Regions from separate parts of the Xenorhabdus sp. Sc-CR9 genome, predicted to be linked through region 3. Evidence: predicted binding sites of a transcription regulator. Region 3 holds the regulator's gene; each other region holds the start of a gene.
The links. The regulator CRP, encoded in region 3, controls carbon source genes, mostly activating them, when cyclic AMP is high. The targets are predictions, from matches to a motif close to ATGTGANNNNNNTCACAT.

Region 1 (3,220 bases), on a different contig from region 3:
ATTTTAGAATGCTACTTATACCAATGATTTATACGAATGATTTTTCTGAGTTAACGTTAAAAATTCTGAACATTCTATTGTTTGTTGAGCGAAATATTAATTCTATATTTGCTTCAATGAATATATGCCCTTATGAAAACAACAGATATAATCAAGAACAGATTAATGTGGTCAGGAGATATTCCAGAAAATCAGCGTTAAATCTATTTAATGAAATCGCAGTACAATAAACTGTACTGCGATTGATATTAATCAGTATTTTTGTCCCAAAGTTACTGACTCAAGTGAGACATTTCCTGTTTATGTTTGTTTTCACTTAACATAACAAACAGCAACAAAACAACAGACAATGCACTACCACCGATCATGATCATAAAACCACCATTCCAGCCAAAGTAGTCAACGGTGTAACCAACGATGGCGCTGGCAGCCACTGAGCCACCCAGATAGCCAAACAGACCGGTAAAGCCAGCCGCTGTTCCGGCCGCTTTTTTCGGTGCCAGTTCAAGGGCATGCAAGCCAATCAGCATGACAGGGCCGTAAATCAAGAAACCGATAACCAGCATACAAAGCGTATCGATAGTCGGGTTACCTGCCGGGTTCATCCAGAATACGATAGTGGCAATAGTCACCAATATCATAAAGAATACGCCGGTTGCCCCACGGTTGCCCTTAAACACTTTGTCAGACATCCAGCCGCACAACAGCGTACCCGGAATACCCGCATACTCATACAGGAAGTAGGCCCAGGAAGATTTATCCAGCGTAAAGTGTTTCACTTCTCTTAAGTAAGTTGGTGACCAGTCGAGGATGCCGTAACGCAGCAGGTATACAAATACGTTGGCAATCGCGATCATCCACAGCAACTTGTTGGGTAGAACATACTGCATGAAAATTTCTTTTGCAGTCAGTTCTTTTTCGTCTTTTTCAGTGTAATCAGGTGGATAATCATTTTTGTACTCTTCGATTGGTGGCAGACCACAAGATTGTGGTGTATCGCGCATCAAGGCAAAACTAATGATAGCCACGAGGATAGCTGCAAATGCAGGCATATACAGAGCAGCTTTCCAATCATTAAACCAAGCCATACCTAATAGGAACAATAATGGCGGTAAACCACCACCAACGTTATGGGCACAATTCCATATAGAAACAATCCCGCCACGTTCTTTTTGTGACCACCAGTGAACCATTGTGCGTCCACAAGGAGGCCAACCCATGCCTTGGAACCAACCACAGAAGAACAGCAATATAAACATAATAGCAATGCTGGATGTTGCCCATGGAACAAAGCCCATAAACAGCATGACGGCCGCAGCCATTATCAGACCAGCAGGTAAGAAAACACGTGGGTTCGAACGATCGGAAATAGAACCCATGATGAATTTTGAGAATCCGTATGCAATTGAAATTCCGGAAAGAGCGAAGCCAAGATCTCCTTTGGAAAAGCCTTGCTCTACTAAATAAGGCATCGCCAGAGTAAAGTTTTTTCTTACCAGGTAGTAGGCAGCATAACCAAAGAAGATCCCTATAAAAATTTGCCAGCGTAAGCGACGATAGAGTGGATCTATCTCTTGCACAGGCAATTGGGCTTTATGGGGAGCCGGTTTAAAAATACTTAACATGTCTGTCTCCACGTGACTTCTGTATGAGCGAATCACCACTTATTGAGCAATTGAGCAGTGATGGCATTAAACGAAAAAACTTAACAAAATATTTTCTATATCGAAGGAAATATTAGCCAAAATAACCTAATATGACAGTGAGGTATCGCTAGCATATAGATATAATTTCGTAAAGTTGATGATTTTGAGTGATTTAGAGGGTTTTTAAAATAGAATTTATTCATATTATCGTGATGTACGTCACAATAAAATGCTTTTCTTATTGTTTTTGTACGTTTAAAGTTCGTTTATGTTCTTTATCCTACAAAAACTCATTATTATTAAGGATACTTTTCCCACTAATCATAAATCTATATCAAAATAGTCCACGTAAATACAAATATTATAAGTTTAATTTAATAATGAATGGTGGCATTCTTGTGTCTGTAGGTGAGTGAAATATACTGTTTATCTAACAGTATTATTTAAATTATGTTTTGATTTATTCATCGGTATTTATTTTTTTATTTACATGTTTTGCGTTTTTTATAATGGGATTACAAATAAAATTATTGAAATTAAAATTCAAAATAATAGATATTACCACAAATAGTTATTCGTACTCATGATCGCAACGTTTATGCAGTATAGAATAGCTATTTAATATTAAAATTATAATTATATCAGTATGTTATGTGAGTTTGGCGACAGATTGTATAGGCGTAATACACACTGTTTCCGATAAACAAATAGCTTTATATAAGTTGATTATTTTATTAGCTAAGTATCACAAAATAATACTAATTAATATGTTTATTAAATTCATACTAAACTTTTGCAGTTTATTTTATTTGCTTCAGTTAAAGTCAACATAAGGTATTTAAAAATGCCGAATGTAGACCAAGGCTGAAAGATAACGACTACCAGCATTGATGTCTCCATTCATCATGAAAAATGATGAGAACAATGGAGCTAAAAATGAGAGCATTATTATGAATACTTACACACACAAGGCAATATTACACACAGCATTTACTGGGCAAAAATTCTCTCCTGCTATTGATATTGATATTGAAATTAATAGTGATGTCAGTCAAATGACAGAAGAGCTGGAACCGTGGTTTAAAAATGTCCCCTCTCGCTTGGCTGAGCTGGCAAATGTGATACCGAATGACATCGCCGTTTCTGATCCACATGAAACGCTGACATTTGGTGAATTGCACCAACGAATTGAAAATGCCGCATATGTCTTGCTCCATCAGGGTGTAAAAATGGGCAGCAATGTTGCCATTGCTGCCCAGCGGGGAATTGCATGGTTTGTTACCATGCAGGCAATTTGGCGGCTTGGGGCGGTGTATATCCCCCTGAACACCATGATGCCTGAAAAACGTCTGAATGATATTCTCGCCAGCCTGCCGGAAAGTATTCTGGTATCTGATGATACGGTGTCGTCGGGGCTCAAGGCAGCAACCTTAATCCCGATGGATATGGTATTAAATAATGTTAATGAGATGACAGAAGCAGAAATTGTAGGAAATATTGATATCCCTGTGCTGGGGAATCACCCTGCTTATGTGATGTTTACCTCTGGCTCCACTGGGTTGCCAAAGTCAGTG
Region 2 (3,220 bases), on a different contig from region 3:
CGATGTCATTCGTGCATTTATCGCCAATAATACAGATTGAAATGGGGTTTTATGATGGAGTTTTACATTCCAATTATTGGATTGGGAGTGGCGGTATTTACGCTGATTTTTCTGGTCTTGCGCACTCGTATTCATGTACTGCTTGCCATGTTGATTGCTGCGATAATTGCTGGGACTTCTGGCGGCTTAACTATGAGCAATGCTATAGAAGTGATCACCAAAGGATTTGGTTCAACATTAGGGAGTATCGGCATTGTAATTGGGTTAGGGAGCATGATGGGCCGGATATTGGAAGTGTCCGGCGCAACTGAACGGATCGCTTATAGCTTGATAAAATGGCTGGGTAAACGGCGTGAAGAATGGGCACTGGCGATCACCGGTTATATTGTCAGTATCCCTATATTTGTTAATTCGGCTTTTATGATCCTCTATCCGCTGGTGAAAGCATTAGCAAAGAAAGGTAAACGCAATGTATTAACGCTGGGGGTATCACTGGCGGGAGGGCTGGTAGTGACTCACCACATTGTTCCCCCGACCCCGGGACCGCTTGGTGTGGCAGGGATATTCGGAGTGAGTATAGGCTCAATGATGCTGGCAGGTATGATACTGGCCGTTCCATGTGTTATAGGCATTACCTGCTATGCAAAGTGGTTGGAGACTAAATATCCTGAATACCAGCTTGATGATACAGAAGAAAATGCAGAAAATTTGCAACAAGTTCATCAACGTTATATGGAAGAAAAATCTAACAAATCACTACCGAGCTTATTTCTGTCTCTTTTGCCTATTGTTGTGCCTATTGTTCTTATTTTGGCCGGCGTAATTAATGGCTTGCTATTGAAAACCGATGTCTTTGCCGGGAAAGAAAACGATTTCTATTTTCAGATTGTTGGGTTCCTTGGTTCACCAATTATCGCGCTGGCAATCAGTGTCTTATTGGCTATTTATACGCTCATTCCAAAAGCCAGCAAACACGAAGTGATTGAACATTTAGAGGAAGGGTTAAAGACTGTAGGTATTATTTTGTTGGTGTCAGGGGCTGGAGGCGCATTGGGGGCTGTGTTAAATGAAAGTTCGACGGGGACGATATTGGCGCAATATATTGCCGGCCTGCCAATAACACCAGTCTTGATTCCATTTATCATTGCGACACTAATCCGCATAATCCAAGGTTCTGGCACGGTAGCAATGATTACCGCAGCTTCTATTTCAGCACCAGTTATCAAGCAGATACCGGACATTAATATGTTGGTAGCGGCTCAGGCTGCGGTGATGGGAACACTGTTTTTCAGCTACTTCAATGATTGTTTTTTCTGGGTGGTTAACCGGATGATGGGCATTAAAAATGTGAGGCAACAGATTATCGTCTGGTCAATTCCTACCACAATTGCGTGGGGGATTGGGCTGTGTGGTGTATTGCTTCTCAATCTTGTGATGTAATCCATGCAATAGCGCTCTGTAAAGGGCGTTTTTTCTCTTTTCTGACTTTGTGATTGTTCTTCGAACATTGTTTTCATTGCCGCATTATACTCACCACATTATTTTCTTTTTTATTTGTGATTTTTATCACAAATATATGTATGTGTTTCTTATCTTTATCAATTAAAAGTGATTTTAATCACTAAAAAATGTCAGAGTATTGACTAAATTTAGGTATCCATATTTTGAATCATGTCCGTTGAGGAGTCCGATATGTCTGATGTATTTCACTTAGGTATCACTAAAAGCGATCTGCAAGGTGCGACTCTGGCAATTGTGCCAGGCGATCCTAACCGTGTTGAAAAAATAGCACGATTGATGGGTAACCCAGTACATCTGGCCTCTCATCGTGAATTTACAACATGGCGTGCAGAAATAGACGGAAAAGCCGTTATTGTCTGCTCTACGGGTATCGGCGGCCCTTCAACGTCGATTGCGGTGGAAGAACTTGCCCAGTTGGGCGTGCGTACTTTCTTGCGTATCGGTACGACTGGAGCAATCCAGCCACACATCAATGTAGGGGATGTATTGGTGACAACTGCCGCAGTCCGTTTAGATGGTGCCAGCTTGCATTTTGCTCCAATGGAATTCCCAGCCGTGGCTGATTTTGAGTGTACAAATGCTCTGTATGAAGCAGCAAAATCATCCGGTACTACAACTCATGTTGGTGTGACGGCTTCTTCTGATACCTTCTACCCAGGGCAGGAGCGTTACGATACTTATTCAGGCCGTATTATCCGTCGCTTCCAGGGTTCCATGAAAGAGTGGCAGGAAATGGGTGTAATGAACTTTGAGATGGAATCAGCAACATTGCTGACAATGTGTGCAAGCCAAGGGCTGCGTGCTGGTATGGTAGCAGGTGTTATTGTTAATCGTACTCAACAAGAAATACCGGATGCTGAATTATTGAAGAAAACAGAAAGCAATGCCTTGGGGATTGTTGTCGAAGCTGCTCGCCGCTTGCTGTAATACTTTTATCAAGTGATTCTGTTAAGGGCCGGAATATTCCGGCCCTGCCGTTTGTGCGATCTTCTCTTTCTTTCATTCTAAAATCTGATAATGTCATAATGTTTTGCATTAATGATTATTTGTATTAATGATTATTTGCGTAATGGCTGTTGTGCGCCAATAACTATTAATCTAATCCAGTAATATCAATAACCACCTGTTTTTAAAACATTATTTATTACATTGACAAGAGTAATTATGACCACAACATTTCTACTCCATCCTTCACTTCTTCCGTTGAATGGCGGCATTAACTTTCGTGATTTAGGCAACAAGACGCTGAATAATGGCGCTAAGATCAAGTCAGGGCTATTATTTCGTTCCGGTTCATTGGACAGACTGACAGAAAACGATCAGGCTATTTTAGTGGATCAAAACCTTTTTCAGATCATCGATTATCGTGATAGCAGTGAGATTATGGATAAACCTGATCAGGTATGGCATGGCGCACATTACCATCACGCTCCGGCTAATCCGCTTTCTAAAGAAGTAGATGCTAATCTGGATAAACTGGATAAGGAGATACTGGAACAATTCGATGCGAAAGTATTTATGTCACGTCTGTATGAATTACTACCGCTCAATAACCCAGCTTATAAAACACTAGCCACATTATTGCTGCAACCAGAAAAAGGCGGGATTGTACAACACTGTGCGGTCGGTAAGGATAGAACGGGGGTCGGCTCTGCGTTGGTCTTATTGGCATTGGGTGCGGATTTGGATACGGTGATGG
Region 3 (3,220 bases):
GCTGTTCCTTATAACCAAGTACCAGGCACTTTCACACCATGGGAACCATTGCCGTCAAACACCGACATTCTGTTTTACGAAGGGCTGCACGGCGGTGTTGTCACGCCACAACATAATGTTGCCAGCTATGTTGACTTGCTGATTGGTGTTGTACCTATAGTCAATCTGGAATGGATACAAAAACTGATCCGTGATACCAGCGAGCGTGGACACTCTCAAGAAGCTGTTATGGATTCTGTTGTTCGCTCAATGGACGATTATATTCGCTATATCACTCCTCAATTTTCACGCACACACATCAACTTTCAGCGCGTTCCCACTGTTGATACCTCTAATCCTTTTTCTGCCAAGGCCATTCCTTCGTTAGACGAAAGTTTTATCGTGATTCGTTTTCGAGGTCTAAGCCAAATTGATTTTCCCTATTTACTGGCAATGCTTCAGGGTTCATTTATTTCCAGTATAAATACTATCGTCGTGCCGGGTGGAAAAATGGGATTGGCTATGGAGTTAATTATGGCACCGCTCGTCAAACAATTACTGGAAGGTAAAAAGATCTCATGATCTAGGCTTCATTTTATTTTTAATAAAACAGGTAACAAAAAATAATGCCGCCTGTTTTATTAAAATAAATAAGTGATTTATGTGGCGATAAATCAGCCTGATAAAAATCATAACCATGAAGAACTAATACATGCAAAAACAACGTGAAATACTTCACTAAAAGGACAGTATTCAGCATTATCTTTCGTTATTATAAATATAAAATCAATAAGACCACGTCTCTAGACCAATTTCTGGTAATCTGATAACCAGTTTAATATGCTGAAGCGATACAAGAGAAGACAGAAACGTTTTCCTGTGTTACAAACAAGTCTACATGCGAGACTGGCAAGGTATATGGGTTAAGATCAATACACTTGTATATTGAAATTTTTATAATCCATATAAAATTCTCGTTTGTCAGTTTTTCAGCAAGTTAATATGTTAATCTATTGACTTTATAAAACTAGCCTTAAGAGAAACGGCCTGTTTCTCACTTCATAAAGGCAGAAATAACAACAGAGGATAAAGCGAATGGTTCTCGGCAAGCCACAAACAGACCCTACTCTTGAATGGTTTTTGTCACACTGCCATATTCACAAATATCCATCCAAGAGCACGCTTATTCATCAAGGCGAGAAAGCAGAAACGCTTTACTACATTGTTAAAGGTTCAGTTGCTGTTCTAATAAAAGATGAAGAAGGTAAAGAGATGATTCTCTCTTATTTAAATCAGGGAGACTTCATTGGTGAACTTGGATTGTTTGAAGAGGGGCAAGAACGTACAGCATGGGTGCGCGCTAAAAGCGCCTGTGAAGTGGCTGAAATTTCTTACAAGAAATTCCGTCAGTTAATTCAGGTTAATCCTGACATTCTAATGCGTTTATCTGCTCAGATGGCAAGTCGCCTGCAAACAACTTCCGAAAAAGTGGGTAACTTGGCCTTTCTGGACGTTACAGGCCGTATCGCCCAAACATTACTCAATCTGGCTAAGCAGCCTGATGCGATGACTCACCCTGATGGTATGCAGATTAAAATCACACGTCAGGAGATTGGACAAATTGTAGGTTGTTCACGTGAAACAGTTGGCCGCATTCTGAAAATGCTGGAAGATCAAAACCTGATCTCTGCACATGGTAAAACTATTGTCGTTTATGGGACCCGTTAGTTCCTGAAAAACCGGGCCAGTGTAATCTACGAGATTCCCACTGGCTTCTTTGTTCTGTTATTGCTTTATCTGGCTGCCAGCTTATTTATCTAACCACCGCGTTATCGCTATATCCAGCCGTGCCATGCCTTCTGCTATATCATCCTCAGGAATCACCAATGACGGCGTAAAACGCAGAATACCGTCTCCTGCACTCAATAACATCAACCCCTGTTCAACCACTTTCTGCAATATATCTCTGGATTTACTCTGATACTCTTTTTTCAATACAGCGCCGATAAGCAGCCCTTTTCCACGAATTTCCTGAAAAATGCCATATTTTTGGTTCAGATTCTCCAATGCGCAAATGATCATATCATGACGTTCTTCCACTCCGGCCAATACTTCTGGCGTATTGATAATATCCAGAGCTGCACAACCAACAGAACAAGCCAGAGGATTTCCTACCATTTCCCTCACCTTGTTTTTATATTTACCACATCTAAGTGAAATAATAGTCATTAAATATGAATAAAAAACCACATTATAGCAAATAAAAAAACAGTAGAGTGAGGGGTTTGGTGTTACCAGATTAATATTTAAGAAAATTATTCAACAACTCATGTCCTTGCTCACTAAGAATACTTTCTGGGTGAAATTGCACCCCTTCCAGTGGCAAAGTACGGTGGCGTATCCCCATGATTTCATCCACATCACCATTGCGTTGGCTCCATGCCGTTACTTCAAATGATGCCGGAAGGGTTTCCGCAGCAATAACCAAAGAGTGATAACGAGTGACGGTCAATGGATGATCCAATCCCTTGAATACCCCCTGCTGACAATGATGGAGCAAACTGGTTTTTCCATGCATCACTTCACGGGCTTTGACTATGCTCGCACCAAAAGCTTGCCCTATCGCCTGATGCCCCAAACACACACCGAGAATAGGTAACTTTCCGGCAAAATGCGAAATCGCTTCCAGCGAGATCCCTGCTTCATTTGGCGTACAAGGCCCAGGTGAAATCACTAAATGCGTGGGTGCCAGCTTTTCGATATCTTCAAGCTGCAACTCATCATTGCGTTTAACTAAAACCTCTGTCCCTAACTCACAAAAATACTGATATAAATTGAATGTAAAAGAGTCGTAATTATCTATTATTAATAACATAGGAGTATATCCTACTGATTTTATAGTTTTATAAGTTACCCTACCCACATTAGGGTATTATGCATTATGTCTCACGGTAAAATAAAATCAGATAAACACTATTAACGGCAACGAAGTACTCATCATACCACAGAAGCACTGTTAGAATAGTAGCGACAGAGAAGGGAAACTCAGAGAAGTAAAGTGCAACCCAAACAATCAAGGGCGATTATCCGAGTATCTACTTATGGCTTATAACCAATGGATTTCAAGAGGCAGTGCGACAGTAAAGGAACCGACAAGTTCGTCGGGAACGAATTTGTCCAGCCGAAGACTGTCCCTTGGTGAGAGGCAGGAATCTCTCATTAATCCCCAGAAACATAGACG
Region 4 (3,220 bases), on a different contig from region 3:
GAGCACTGGCAGTCAAAGAGAGTGACACTGTCATTAAGGTTGCAAATGAAATCATTGCGCTATGTCAGAGAGACACTAATCAGGAAAACATCGCTATCATCGCAAGTCAGGACTGGCATCCAGCCGGCCATATGAGTTTCGCGGCAAATTCCGGGCAGAAAACCGGTGAATTGGGCGAACTCAATGGCATTCCTCAAGTGTGGTGGCCTATTCATTGTGTACAAGGGCAATTTGGCGCTGAATTCCACCCCACATTAAATCAATCCGCGATCCAAGAAGTTTTCCGAAAAGGTGAGAATCCTCAGATAGACAGCTACAGTGCCTTCTTTGATAATGATCATAAAAGCAAAACCCGTTTACATGGGTGGTTAAAGGAACAAAATATACAGCGTCTATTTGTATTGGGCATCGCCACCGATTACTGTATAAAATTTACTGTGCTTGATGCTTTAATACTGGGCTATGAAACCTATGTGATTGTCGATGGTTGCCGTGGTGTCAATATTCATGCCGATGACAGCAAGCACGCACTCGAATATATGGCTGCAAAAGGCGCTAAATTAATCTCACAAAGTGAAGTAATAACGCTTTTATAAACAAGCCAAGAGCCTATCCTATTAGGCTCTAGACATTATCTATCCCCACTTCTGCCAGGGGGGCTTTCATTACAGTTTAATTCAATCTTCTGCCTGAGGTTTTAATTTAGCAACCATTTCAGATTGGAACGTTGCTTTTAACTCTTGTTTGCTTTTTAGGGTAATTTCACCATTTGTGCCAATCGTCATATGTTCAGGATCATGATTATGTTTAGCTTGCCAAAGCATCACTACCTGTAAACTGTGTTCTTTCTGTTCTGGCGTAAGTGGTACACCATCCTGCCATTTTCCTAATTCAACAGCCTGAACTAATCGCTGATAAATTTCCGGCGTCATAGCAGAGAGTAAATCATCCAACTTCATCGATATTTCCTTAACGGCTATATTTGCGCTGAAACATTTGTAATACGAAACGGTAATGCATGTACTATTCACACTATTACAAACTAACACTATTACACATTAATATTGTTATTGATTAATACTTTTACAAATTGATATATACCTGCCTTCAAGTTGCCGCTGTGTTGAATTTGCATCCTTACCGCCGCGCTGCAACTCAAAATCTATTGGTATAAACTATAAATTGACGTCAAGCTGAATCGTTTCTTTATGAGTATTTACACTTAACTGTTAGAGTCAGCATTTCATGTAAGCCAATTCTCTTCAGTAATAACATTAACCTGCTGTTTCATCACCAGTTTCTTTATCAACAAAACGCAATGATGCTGAATTAATGCAAAAGCGTTCTCCCGTTGGTTTAGGCCCATCAGGAAAAACATGCCCCAAATGAGCCTGACAATAGCTGCAACGCACCTCTATTCGATGCATATTATGAGAATAATCATCAAGATAAGTGATGGATTCATCATTAATCGACTGGTAAAAACTCGGCCACCCACAACCAGAATCAAATTTAGTATCAGAAACGAATAAGGCTTGACGGCAACACAGGCAATGGTAAGTACCACTTTTTTTGTTGTGCAGTAGTTTTCCTGAAAATGGCGGCTCAGTGCCTGCTTCCTGAGTAACATGGCGCTGCATTGCATTAAGTTTTTCTATGGAAAGAGAAATATTTTGACTTTTAGCCATAATGACCACCTTTGAAGACCAATATTTTCAATAAAAAAATCATCAAAAACAACAAAAAAGTAACATCATGATGTCAAAATGCATTCTAACCCATTCAACACAGCAATTTAGTTTACTAATTGTGATAACTCTCACATATCTAATCTATGGTAACTTTAAATATATCCCTATACCCCGATAATAGTGCGCGTAAAGCTTGTCACGACTGTACAGCAAGCGTTCAGGCAGTGATTATGATTGATCTTTTTCAATTGTTGACACGATTCCGCTTGACGGCTGGCAAGATTTTGGTAACTTTAGAAACAACTTTTAATTCACTAAAAAATAGCTGGTGGAATACTATGACTATCAAAGTAGGTATTAACGGTTTTGGTCGTATTGGCCGTATTGTTTTCCGTGCTGCACAAGAGCGTTCAGATATTGAAATCGTTGCTATCAACGATCTGTTGGATGCAGAGTACATGGCTTACATGCTGAAATACGATTCAACCCACGGCCGCTTTAACGGTTCTGTTGAAGTTAAAGACGGTCAGCTGGTTGTTAACGGCAAAACCATCCGCGTTACATCTGAAAGAGATCCAGCTAACCTGAAGTGGAACGAAGTGGGTGTTGATGTAGTTGCTGAAGCAACTGGTATCTTCCTGACCGACGAAACTGCACGTAAACACATTGCTGCGGGCGCGAAAAAAGTGGTTCTGACCGGCCCATCCAAAGACGACACACCAATGTTTGTCATGGGTGTAAACCATAACGCCTATGCAGGTCAGGAAATCGTTTCCAACGCATCCTGTACTACTAACTGCCTTGCTCCACTGGCTAAAGTTATCAATGACAAATTCGGCATCATCGAAGGTCTGATGACTACTGTTCATGCAACAACTGCTACTCAGAAAACCGTTGACGGTCCTTCCGCTAAAGACTGGCGTGGCGGTCGTGGTGCAGCACAAAACATCATCCCATCTTCTACTGGTGCAGCAAAAGCAGTAGGTAAAGTTATTCCAGAACTGAACGGCAAACTGACTGGTATGTCTTTCCGTGTTCCTACTCCTAACGTTTCTGTTGTTGACCTGACTGTACGTCTCGAAAAACCTGCAACTTACGCACAAATCTGTGACGTAATCAAAGAAGCGGCAGAAGGCGAGCTGAAAGGTATCCTGGGTTACACTGAAGATGATGTTGTTTCCACTGATTTCAACGGCGAAAAACTGACTTCTGTATTTGATGCAAAAGCAGGTATCGCCCTGAACGACAACTTTGTCAAACTGGTTTCTTGGTATGACAACGAAACAGGTTACTCTAACAAAGTTCTGGATCTGATCGCTCATATCTCTAATTAATTGAGTTTTATACCCAATAGATTTTAAGGGATGGTCCACGTTCAAAAGCCATCTGTGAACAGATGGCTTTTATATTTATCTCTACAAAATTTATATTTTCAAAAGATTGAGCTATTCTTGAACCTTGGTTCAACTACCAATTCAGATTTACATAAGGTCATGACAGATGCTTGATAAAATTTTCTCATTACCGGT

Region 1: the regulator CRP is predicted to act here: its motif matches at 1,854-1,871, upstream of glpT (glycerol-3-phosphate transporter).
Region 2: the regulator CRP is predicted to act here: its motif matches at 1,555-1,572, upstream of udp (uridine phosphorylase).
Region 4: the regulator CRP is predicted to act here: its motif matches at 1,808-1,825, upstream of msrB (peptide-methionine (R)-S-oxide reductase MsrB).

What each region holds. Positions count from the first base shown of each region.
Region 1 covers NZ_CAWQTY010000168.1:16,962-20,181, forward strand. Annotated here, with positions in the region: gene glpT (glycerol-3-phosphate transporter) at 273-1,625, opposite strand; gene AACQ81_RS08935 (thioester reductase domain-containing protein) at 2,597-3,220, shown strand, end outside.
Region 2 covers NZ_CAWQTY010000210.1:7,001-10,220, forward strand. Annotated here, with positions in the region: gene AACQ81_RS16310 (GntP family permease) at 55-1,440, shown strand; gene udp (uridine phosphorylase) at 1,693-2,448, shown strand; gene AACQ81_RS16320 (tyrosine-protein phosphatase) at 2,686-3,220, shown strand, end outside.
Region 3 covers NZ_CAWQTY010000194.1:4,829-8,048, reverse strand. Annotated here, with positions in the region: gene AACQ81_RS14205 (phosphoribulokinase) at 1-561, shown strand, start outside; gene crp (cAMP-activated global transcriptional regulator CRP) at 1,075-1,707, shown strand; gene AACQ81_RS14195 (aminotransferase class III-fold pyridoxal phosphate-dependent enzyme) at 1,789-2,157, opposite strand; gene AACQ81_RS14190 (aminodeoxychorismate synthase component II) at 2,279-2,854, opposite strand.
Region 4 covers NZ_CAWQTY010000088.1:56,397-59,616, forward strand. Annotated here, with positions in the region: gene pncA (bifunctional nicotinamidase/pyrazinamidase) at 1-596, shown strand, start outside; gene AACQ81_RS04325 (YeaC family protein) at 678-959, opposite strand; gene msrB (peptide-methionine (R)-S-oxide reductase MsrB) at 1,275-1,688, opposite strand; gene gapA (glyceraldehyde-3-phosphate dehydrogenase) at 2,030-3,025, shown strand; gene AACQ81_RS04340 (D-hexose-6-phosphate mutarotase) at 3,192-3,220, shown strand, end outside.